DNA from 3 places in the Cobetia sp. MMG027 genome. Region 1 is predicted to be linked to each of the others. Evidence: predicted binding sites of a transcription regulator. Region 1 holds the regulator's gene; each other region holds the start of a gene.
The links. The regulator sigma-54, encoded in region 1, starts transcription at its own class of promoters, with help from an activator protein. The targets are predictions, from matches to a motif close to TGGCACNNNNNTTGCTNT.
Positions count from the first base shown of each region.

Region 2: PJK54_RS05070 (NarK family nitrate/nitrite MFS transporter) is a predicted target of sigma-54. The motif match lies at 1,921-1,938, and genes of this name have one in related genera.
Region 3: glnL (nitrogen regulation protein NR(II)) is a predicted target of sigma-54. The motif match lies at 1,586-1,603, and genes of this name have one in related genera.

Region 1 is NZ_JAQJIO010000005.1:124,346-127,620, forward strand. Features, by position in the region: gene PJK54_RS08020 (RNA polymerase factor sigma-54) at 413-1,861, opposite strand; gene lptB (LPS export ABC transporter ATP-binding protein) at 2,234-2,974, opposite strand; gene lptA (lipopolysaccharide transport periplasmic protein LptA) at 2,977-3,275, opposite strand, start outside.
Region 2 is NZ_JAQJIO010000003.1:222,014-225,288, forward strand. Features, by position in the region: gene PJK54_RS05065 (hypothetical protein) at 36-203, shown strand; gene PJK54_RS05070 (NarK family nitrate/nitrite MFS transporter) at 374-1,732, opposite strand; gene PJK54_RS05075 (ANTAR domain-containing response regulator) at 2,341-2,916, shown strand; gene PJK54_RS05080 (CmpA/NrtA family ABC transporter substrate-binding protein) at 2,967-3,275, shown strand, end outside.
Region 3 is NZ_JAQJIO010000006.1:307,848-311,122, forward strand. Features, by position in the region: gene glnA (glutamate--ammonia ligase) at 1-265, shown strand, start outside; gene PJK54_RS10575 (DUF4124 domain-containing protein) at 683-1,324, shown strand; gene glnL (nitrogen regulation protein NR(II)) at 1,638-2,717, shown strand; gene ntrC (nitrogen regulation protein NR(I)) at 2,714-3,275, shown strand, end outside.

The sequences.
Region 1 (3,275 bases):
ATCAACGCTGCGCTGCATCGTGGGGCAAGGCTTGTCTTCAACCCAGCGAGGGATATCAGCAGGTTCTTCATGAGCATCGCCTCGCATCACGGACGGAATGGGGCTCGAGAAACCGGCCGTTTGTGGCCAATGTCAGCATTTACGTCGACGTTCGTGTGGCAGGAGTCGGTGGCGACCCCTGGCTATCTGTCCGTGGGATGTGAGGGAAAAAGAAAGCACTCTGGAGAAAAGTGGCTGGAAAAATAGGCAATTGGGGGCGTGAAGTCACTCACGCAGTCGCAAGGACAGGCATTGCCAACCGGTATTCAGACGACCGATTGGCAGATGATGTCAGGATGGCAGGTGCAAGGGGGCGAGCTTCAGCGCTCCGACGTGTGGAGCCCGCTGGCTTGCGGGTATCCGTTGTCGAGACTCACGCCAAGCGCTTGCGCTCGCTGGAGGAGGGGATGCCCATGGCCTCGCGATACTTGGCGACCGTCCGGCGCGCTACCTCGATGCCATCACTGGCCAGCAGATCCACCAGGCGTGAGTCGGACAATGGCTTGCGCGCCGGTTCTTCCGAGATCAGCTTGCGAATGCGCGCACGGATCGCGGTGCTGGAGTGCGCGTCACCGTTGCCGCTGCCACCCACCTGACTCGAGAAGAAGAACTTGAGTTCGAACACGCCTCTCGGGGTGTGGATATATTTCTGGGTGGTCACCCGCGAGATGGTGGATTCGTGCATCTCGACCACTTCCGCGATGTTGGCGAGGATCAGCGGCTTCATGCCTTCTTCCCCCTGCTCGAGGAAGTCGATCTGGCGCGCCATGATCTCGCGGCCCACCTTGAGCAGGGTGTCATTGCGTGAGGACAGGCTCTTCATCAGCCAGCGGGCTTCCTGAAGATTGTCCTTGAGGAAGGTGTTGTCCGCGGACTTGTCGGCCCGCTTGATGAGGGCGGCATATTCCGGCTGGATACGCAGCTTGGGCAGCGCTTCCGGGTTGAGCTCGACCTGCCAGCCGTGACGCGTATGACGGACCAGCAGGTCCGGGATGACGTAATCACTGGCAGGCTCGCCCCAGGCGGACGCCGGGCGCGGGTCGAGCGCCCGTACCAGACGAATGACGTGATCCAGCTCATCATCATCCAGGCTCAGGCGACGCTTGAGCAGCTTGCGATCGTCATTGCCCAGTGCCTCGAGGAATTGCCGCACCAGACGGCGGGCCTGGGCCAGCAGCGGCAGATCGTCCGGCAGCAGGGCCAGCTGAAGCAGCAGGCATTCGCGCAGGTCTCGAGCGAACACACCGGTGGGATCGAACTGCTGAAGGCGCAGCAGGACCTGCTCGAGTTCCGACGCCTTGAGGCCGGGCAGTCCCTGACCTCGCAGGCCATCGACCAGTTCGTCCAGGCTCATGCTCAGGTAGCCGGCCCCATCCACCGCATCGATCAGACTCTCCGCCATCTGGCGTTCACGCGCATCGAGGTCCGTCATCGCCAGCTGCCAGCGCAGATGGTCCTGCAGGCTTTCGACACTGGTGTTGCGATCGAAGTCCGGCCCGTCCTCGCTCGAGCTTCCGCTGCCGGAACTGGTCAGGCTGCCTGCGTGGTCCTGGTAGAGGTCCGACCAGTCACTGTCGAGAGGGTATTCTTCAGGAATCTCGCTGTTGGTCTCGGAGGTGGAGATCTCGCTCTTGTCCTGTGTCTCCGCGACATCCAGCGACTCGTATTCCTCGTCAAGCTCCAGCATGGGGTTTGACTCGAGCGCCTGCTGTATCTCCTGACGCAGGTCCAGCGTCGACAACTGCAGCAGCTGGATCGCTTGCTGAAGTTGCGGGGTCATGGTCAGGGAAGTGCCGAGTCGAAGCTGCAAGGTGGGTTTCATGGGGTCTGTCATTCACGGCAAAGGAACGTGCATCTACGCTATACCGTGGGTCGGGGCACTGACAAGGGGCAGTCGAGAATATTCAAGCAACTTGCATGCCATGTTGCCACCAAGGTGGTATGGACGTCATGCATTCGAGTGAGGTGTGGCAGAGCAGGAGGGTTCACGGGGAGATCACGCAAGCGCATGTCGAGGCGCTTGCGTGAGGGGGCGGGGAACGAGGCCCCGACAATGAAGCAGGAAGTGGCGGGTGCTGGTGGGTGCTGGTGAGAGCAGAAGAGGTCGGACGGCTCTCGTCAGGCTGACGGCTCTCACCAGGCTGACGGCTCTCACCAGGCTGACGGCTCTCACCAGGCTGACGGCACTCTCGGGCTAGAGCTTGAACTCATGACCCAGGTAGACATCACGCACCTGCTGGTTGGCGAGGATGGTGTCGGCGTCGCCATGCGCGATGATCTGGCCATCGCCCACGATGTAGGCGGTATCGCAGATGTCGAGTGTCTCGCGCACGTTGTGATCGGTGATCAGCACCCCGATGCCGCGGTCACGCAGCTGGCGCACGATGCTCTTGATCTCGCCCACCGAGATGGGGTCCACGCCGGCAAACGGCTCATCGAGCAGCACGAAGTCCGGCTCGGTGGCCAGTGCGCGAGCGATCTCCACGCGGCGGCGCTCCCCGCCGGAAAGGCTCATGCCGGCACTGTCACGAATATGCGTGATGCTGAACTCGTTGAGCAGCTCCTCCAGGCGTGCCTTGCGTCCGTTGCGATCCAGGTCCTTGCGCGTCTCGAGGATCGCCATGATGTTGTCGGATACCGAGAGCTTGCGGAAGATCGAGGCTTCCTGGGGCAGATAGCCGATGCCGGCGCGAGCCCGCTGATGCATGGCGGCGCCGGACAGGTCGTGGTCATCGATGGTCACGCTACCGGCATCCGAGCGCACGAGGCCGACGATCATGTAGAACGAGGTCGTCTTGCCGGCCCCGTTGGGGCCCAGCAGGCCTACGATGTCACCCTGGCGGATTTCCAGCGAGATGTCCTTGACGACCTTGCGACCCTTGTAGGCCTTGGCCAGATGACGAGCGCTGAGGGTACGTGGGCTGGCAGCAGTCATGCTCATTGGTCCTTGCTGGCATTGGCGCCACGTGGCGTCAGGGTCATGTGGACGCGTGACCCCTCGGAGGATGAGGCATCGGTGCCATTGCTGGCATTGACCTGGCGCTTGTCCAGGAAGTATTCCACGTAGCCGCCTTCGAAGGTGTCGTCGCCTTTCTCCAGACGGGCATCGCCGACCAGTTCCACCCGGCGCTCCAGCGCGTGGTAGCGAATGGTATTCGCCCAGCCCTTGACCAGTCGCTCGTCGGTATCGGGTTTCTGCTCCATGTAGGCGCGCTGGCCGGTGGCCTTGACCAGGG
Region 2 (3,275 bases), on a different contig from region 1:
GCGTTATCCCGACCGATGATTCAAGGAGAGACATCATGAAGCTCAAGACTCTGGGTAGTTCGCTGATGATTGCCATGCTGGGTCTCGGTGGCCTGTCACTCGCCGGTTGCGAGGACGAGGGCCCGATGGAGAAGGCTGGCGAGAAGATGGACAACGCCGTGGAAGACGCCGGTGACAGCGTCGAGAACGCCACCGACAGCTGATGGCTGGCCGTGACTCGCCCGCGAGCACGGCGAACCGCAAGGTGTGAATGCATAAAGGCCCCGCCTCTCAAGAGGCGGGGCCTTTGCATGTCAGGGCTCCGTGTATCAGGGCTCCGTATATCAGGGCTGCATGTGTCAGAGGTTTGAGAAAGTCTCAGGAAGAGACAGGCTCAGACAGACACGGGCTGCTGGTCGCTCTGCTGCTTGCGTTCCGCGACGGCGGCCTCATAGGCGCGGCCTTCCTCGGCCTCGGTGGCGGCGCTGAAGCGCACCAGCAGGGCGAACAGCGAGATCACGATCACGCCCATGCCCAGATACATCAGGCCTTCCTGGTAGGTCAGTTCTTCACTGCGGAACAGGAAGCCCGCGGCGACAGCCCCTGCGTTGCCACCCGCGCCGACGATACCGGCCACCGCGCCCAGTGCCTTGCGATTGACGAAGGGCACGATCCCGAAGGTGGCGCCTTCCGCCATCTGCACGAACAGGCTGAACACCAGCATGATACCGATGGCCACCGCGAGGGTTTCCATCTGGGCGAAGCCGACCAGCGCCACGCCTTCACACAGCAGCGCGATGAACAGCCAGCGCACGCGACCCTTGAGGCCGGACTGACGGGCGAACAGGTCGGAGAACACGCCGCCCAGGGTGCGCGCGAACAGGTTCATCAGGCCGAACAGGCCCGCGATGAGGCCGGCGGTGGCGAGGTCGAGATCGAAGTGATCGAAGAAGTAGATGGCGGCGACGTTGTTGATGGTCAGCTCGACCCCGAAGCAGGCGCCGTAGACGAGGAACAGGGCCCAGACACGGATGTCGCGTGCTGCCGCGCCGAAGGTGGCGCGCATGCTGTATTCCTTCTCGGCCTTGGGCAGCTCACCACGCTCACGCAGCTCGCTGAAGTTGCCGTCCGGCGCATCCTGGGTGAAGAAGTAGTAGGCGATCCCGGTGAGGAACAGCACGATGCCCGGCACGACCATCGCCAGACGCCAGCCCAGGGTCTGCTCGACGCCCAGCATCAGCAGGCCGGCCATCACCAGCGGCATCAGCATCTGGGTGGTGCCGCCGCCCAGGTTGCCCCAGCCGGCGGTGGTGGCATTGGCGGTGCCGACCACGTTGGGGCCGAACATCACGGAGGTGTGGTACTGGGTGATGACGAAGGACGCGCCGATGGCACCGATGGCCAGACGGGCGAGGAAGAAGGATTCGAAGCTGTCGGCGAAGCCGATGCACATTACCGGCAGCGAGCCGAGGCACAGCAGCCAGGTGTAGGCCTTGCGTGGCCCGATGCGATCACACAGCACGCCGATGGCAAGTCGCACGATCACCGTGATGGCGACGGAGGCGATGATGGTGTTGCCGATCTGGGTCTTGGTCAGGCCGAGGTCATCGCGCACCACGGCCATCAAGGGCGCGATGCCGAACCAGCCGAAGAAGCAGACGTGGAAGGCGAACCACGACATGTGGAAGGCGCGCATCTGCGGGGTATTGAAGCTGAACAGCCGGATACGGCTGGCCTTGTTGCGAATATCCATGAGTGGGCTCCTGGTACAGCGTCGGTGCCGGACGCCAGGGTCTCGGCGCACGACGGGTGGTCGAACAGCTGTGAACGACAGCGGGGCGCCTCGTCATTGAGGGGCCTGGTTCGACGCACTCGTACTCCCGGGAGCCTGGTCCACGTCATGGATGATGCATGGCACGCTTGTCTGCCATTGCCTGACTCAAAGCAAGTAGCGCGCCACTTGCGGGGGTGTTGTGCGTCCAACCCCCGTCATATCAAGGGCTTGGAATCATCACGCCGGGCAAGACAGCAGTGGGGAGTAAGCAGGGCGATGCCCAGTGGCGGTGCGCGGCGGGGTGAGGATGATCCAGTCTGGCGCACGTGGCGGGCGAGAGATCGCCAGATCACGCCATGCATCATTGCTGTGCAGCCGGCGCGCCCTTGCGCACTGCGGAAGGCCGTTCAGGCCAGCGCTGCACCAGTTTGTGGCATGAATCCTGCAGTGTCAGAGGCGTGACGCCATCCTGACTCCCGCTTGCGAAGACGCCGTCGTCCTTGATCTCGGACGTCGGTGCCTGATCGCTCGAGGCGTCGCCTGACACCCCGGCACCACCGCCTGACACACTGCCAAGGAAGCCTGATATGCCCGTGACCGTGTTGATCGTCGATGTGCGCAGCGAGCGTTCCGCCGCTCTGGAGCAGGCGCTGTTGAGCGCCGGCTTCGAGGTGGCGCTGCGGGTCGATGAACACGAGGACCTGCATGCGCTGGTGCAGCACCATCAGCCGGATGCCGTGATCATCGACGCCGACCTGCCCAGCCGTGACACCCTCGAGCACCTCGGCCAGCTGGGGCGTCACTATCCCAAGCCGATGATCATGCTGGCCAGTGAGGATGCGCCGGACCTGGTGCGCCAGGCGGCTGGCGCCGGCGTGTCCGCCTACGTGGTGGATCACGTCATGCCGGCGATGGTGCGCAGCATGGTCGAGGTGGCCATCACCAGCTTCGAGGCTCACCGTGCCCTCAAGGGCGAACTCAATCGCACCCAGACCACTCTGATACAGCGGCGCAGCGTGGATCGCGCCAAGGCGCTGGTGATGGAGAGTCGCGGACTGGGGGAGGATGCGGCCTACCAATATCTGCGCAAGACCGCGATGAATCGGCGTCTGGCATTGCACGAGCTGGCCGATGAGCTGCTCAAGGCGTCGCGTCGGCACTGAGCCGAGTCTCGTGATGTCCTTCTCTTTCGATCGTTCAAAAGGTGGATGTGATGCTCAGTGATTCTCTTCTCAATGGCCATCAGTTGACGCTGGGGTTGATGCCGCTCAATGACGCGGCACCTCTGGTGGTGGCGGAGCGTCAGGGGTTCTTCCGTGAGGAGGGGCTGGCCGTGACGCTCAAGTGGCAGCCGTCTTGGGCGGCACTGCGCGATGACCTGCAGACCGGCGTGTTGCAGGGCGCGCAGATGCTGGCGCTGATGCCGCTGACCTCGACCCTGGGGCTGGATGGCCGCGCCACACCGGTGATCAGCGCGATGACGCTCAATCTGGGCGGCAACTCCATCACCCTGTCGCGGGCC
Region 3 (3,275 bases), on a different contig from region 1:
CATCAAGAACAAGATCCACCCGGGCGATGCCATGGACAAGAACCTCTACGACCTGCCGGCCGAAGAAGCCAAGTCCATCCCGACCGTGGCCGAGAGCCTCGAACAGGCACTGACCGCGCTGGACGGCGATCGTGAGTTCCTGACCCAGGGTGGCGTCTTCACCGACGACATGATCGATGCCTACCTCGAGCTGAAGGGCGAAGACATCCAGCGCCTGCGCATGGCGACTCACCCGCTCGAATTCGACATGTACTACAGCGTCTGATCTACCGACGGCGCATGTCGCTCACGGCCCCGCCCGGAGCAGTCTGAGCGCGGGGCATGCGTGAGGCGAGACACACAGGGTCATACCGACAGGTATGGCCCTGTTCTCGTTTCTGAGACATGTGCTCCAAGAGCTGACTCCCGGCTGTCCAGGACCCGCGACCCGTCGCGGAAAGTCGCGTCGCAACAAGCAGGGCTGGTATCAACGCGGGAAGCTTTGTAACTTGGCAGCAGGATATGTCACTTCTGGCACGCTGGTAGCGTCCGAGTGAGTGACACGACTGGCAGGAGCGGATGCGCGCTTCTGGCTTCCCATGACTTCTTCAGGAATTCCCGGATGTGGCCCTTCACTTCTTCTTCGCGTGGCATCGGTTCAGTGGGTGACAGCAGGTCCTTGCCGGTCAAGGGAATGCGGCGGATGGCTCGCCTGTCCGGCATGACGACGCTCGGTCTCTGCCTGTCAGCGGTGCTGGCCCTGGGCAGCGTCTCGGCGGAGCTCGAGGCGGCTCAGGTCTACCGGCACGTGGATGCCAACGGCAACGTGGTGTTCAGTGATCAGCCGGCGGGTGGCAGCAAGGTCAAGCTGACGCCGCTGAGTGTGGTGCCTTCCACCGAGTCTGCTCCCTCGCGCGCGCCTGCTTCGCGTGGCGTGTCATCTTCCCCGTCCGAGACCGCTTCCCGTAGCCGACCCTCCGCGCCTGCCGTGGATGTCAGCTTCCGTGGCTATACCCGCTTCTTCATCCAGAGCCCGAGCAATGAAGAGACGCTGCCCACGGGGCAGGCCGGCAACCTGGCGGTGCGCCTGGCCATCGAGCCGCAGCTGCGTCCCGAGCACAAGGTACGCGTGACCGTGGATGGCGCGCCGTCGCAATCGGCCATGAACAGCAGTGTCTTCATGGTGCCGGGGCTCGAGCGTGGCAAGCACGTCATCCAGGCGGAGCTGCTGGATGCCTCCGGACGAGTGCGCCAGACCACCGAGCCCCGAGTGGTCTACGTGCAACGCGCCAGCGTCAATCTCCCGCGCAATCCCAACAACCCGGCCAATGCCGGGGGTGGCTGAGAGACGGGGGTGACAGTCCTTCTGGCTTGCGAACGACACGTGACTCGCGCGCCAGGTCATCAGGCCACCTTCGGGTGGCCTTTTTTGTCGCCAGGTCTGGCAACGGTATCGCCCGCGATGCAGCAGCACGCCCGGTGATGAGCAGGTCTGCTTCATCGGGTTGGCAGTGCGATCCTTTGGTGCACCATAATGGTGCTTCAAATCGACGCCCGAAAGAGGTGCATCGGCGCGGGTGCCATGCACGCGGCATTTGCACCAGACTGGCGCGGTTATTGCAGAACAGGGAGACGTACTGCGAATGGCGGATAAAGGCATGCATCAACGACTGCTCGAACACCTGAATACTGCCGTGGTGGTGCTGGATGCACAGCTGCGCGTGGTATGGCTGAACCCGGCGGCCGAGACGCTATTGGCGGTCAGCCTGGTGCGCGTCAAGGGCAGCTCCCCTGAACATCTGACCGGGCTGGATGAAGAGCCCATCAAGGTGCTGCGCAAGGCGCTGGAAGAACAGCATCCCTACACCCAGCGTGAGGCCGAGATCGTCAATGCGGCCAACGAGCCGCTGACGGTGGACTTCACCGCGACCCCGGTCAGCGCCAATGAGCTGCTGGTGGAAATCGAGCCGCGTGATCGTCTGATGCAGATCTCCCGCGAGGAGGCGCTGATCGCTCGGCAGGAAGCCGTCAAGGTGCTGACACGCGGGCTGGCGCATGAAGTGAAGAACCCGCTTGGCGGTATCCGGGGCGCGGCCCAGTTGCTGGAGCGCGATCTGCCGGAACCGCAGATGGTGGAGTTCACGCGCATCATCATCGAGGAGGTGGATCGCCTGCGCGATCTGGTCGATCGCATGCTGGGGCCGAATCGGCCACCGCTGCAGTCGCCGGTCAATATCCACTCGGTGACCGAGCGGGTGCGCTCCCTGCTGGCGGCGGAAGGGCATCACATCAAGCTGACGGCCGACTATGACCCGAGCCTTCCTGAAGTCATCGGCGATGAAGGCCAGTTGATCCAGGCGGTGCTCAACATCGCGCGCAACGCGACCCAGGCCCTCAACGAGCAGCCGCAGCCCGAATCAGCCGATGGCAATGAGGCGCCCTGGGAGATCACCCTGCGCACGCGGGCCCGGCGGCAGTTCACGCTGGGTCATGAGCGCCATCGTCTGGTCTGCGAGCTGGCGATCAGCGACAACGGCCCGGGCATTCCCGAGGCGCTGCGCGAGACGCTGTTCTACCCGATGGTCTCGGGGCGCGCCGAAGGCTCAGGGCTCGGGCTTTCCATCGCCCAGGGCATCCTGCACCAGCATCAGGGGTTGATCGAGTGTGACTCGCGCCCCGGCCATACCGAATTCCGATTATTAATCCCGCTTGCCGGCACTTCTGGAGATCCCTCATGAGCGAGACTGCACGCGTCTGTATCGTCGATGATGACCGCGCCATCCGCTGGGTACTGGAGCGCGCTCTGGCCCAGCCTGACCTCGAGGTGGAAAGCTTCGAGCGCCCGGATCAGGCAGAAGCCAGCATCATGCGCCAGTGCCCGGATGTGCTGATCACCGACATCCGCATGCCCGGTATCGATGGCCTCGATCTGATGGCACGAGTCCGCGAGCGTTATCCGGACCTGCCGGTGATCGTGATGACGGCCCATTCCGACCTCGACAGTGCCGTGGCCTCCTATCAGGGCGGTGCCTTCGAGTATCTGCCCAAGCCCTTCGATGTCGATGAGGCGCTGGCGCTGGTGCGGCGCGCTGTGGCGCACGCGCGGGAATCCAAGGCCCCCGCGGTGGTGCCGGAAGGATTGACCAAGGAGATCATCGGGGAAGCGCCAGCGATGCAGGAGGTCTTTCGAGCCATCGGTCGCCTGTCCCAGTCGCACATCACCGTACTGATCAACGGCGAATCCGGGACCGGCAAGGAGCGTGTCGCCCAGGCGCTGCATCAGCATTCGCCCCGCA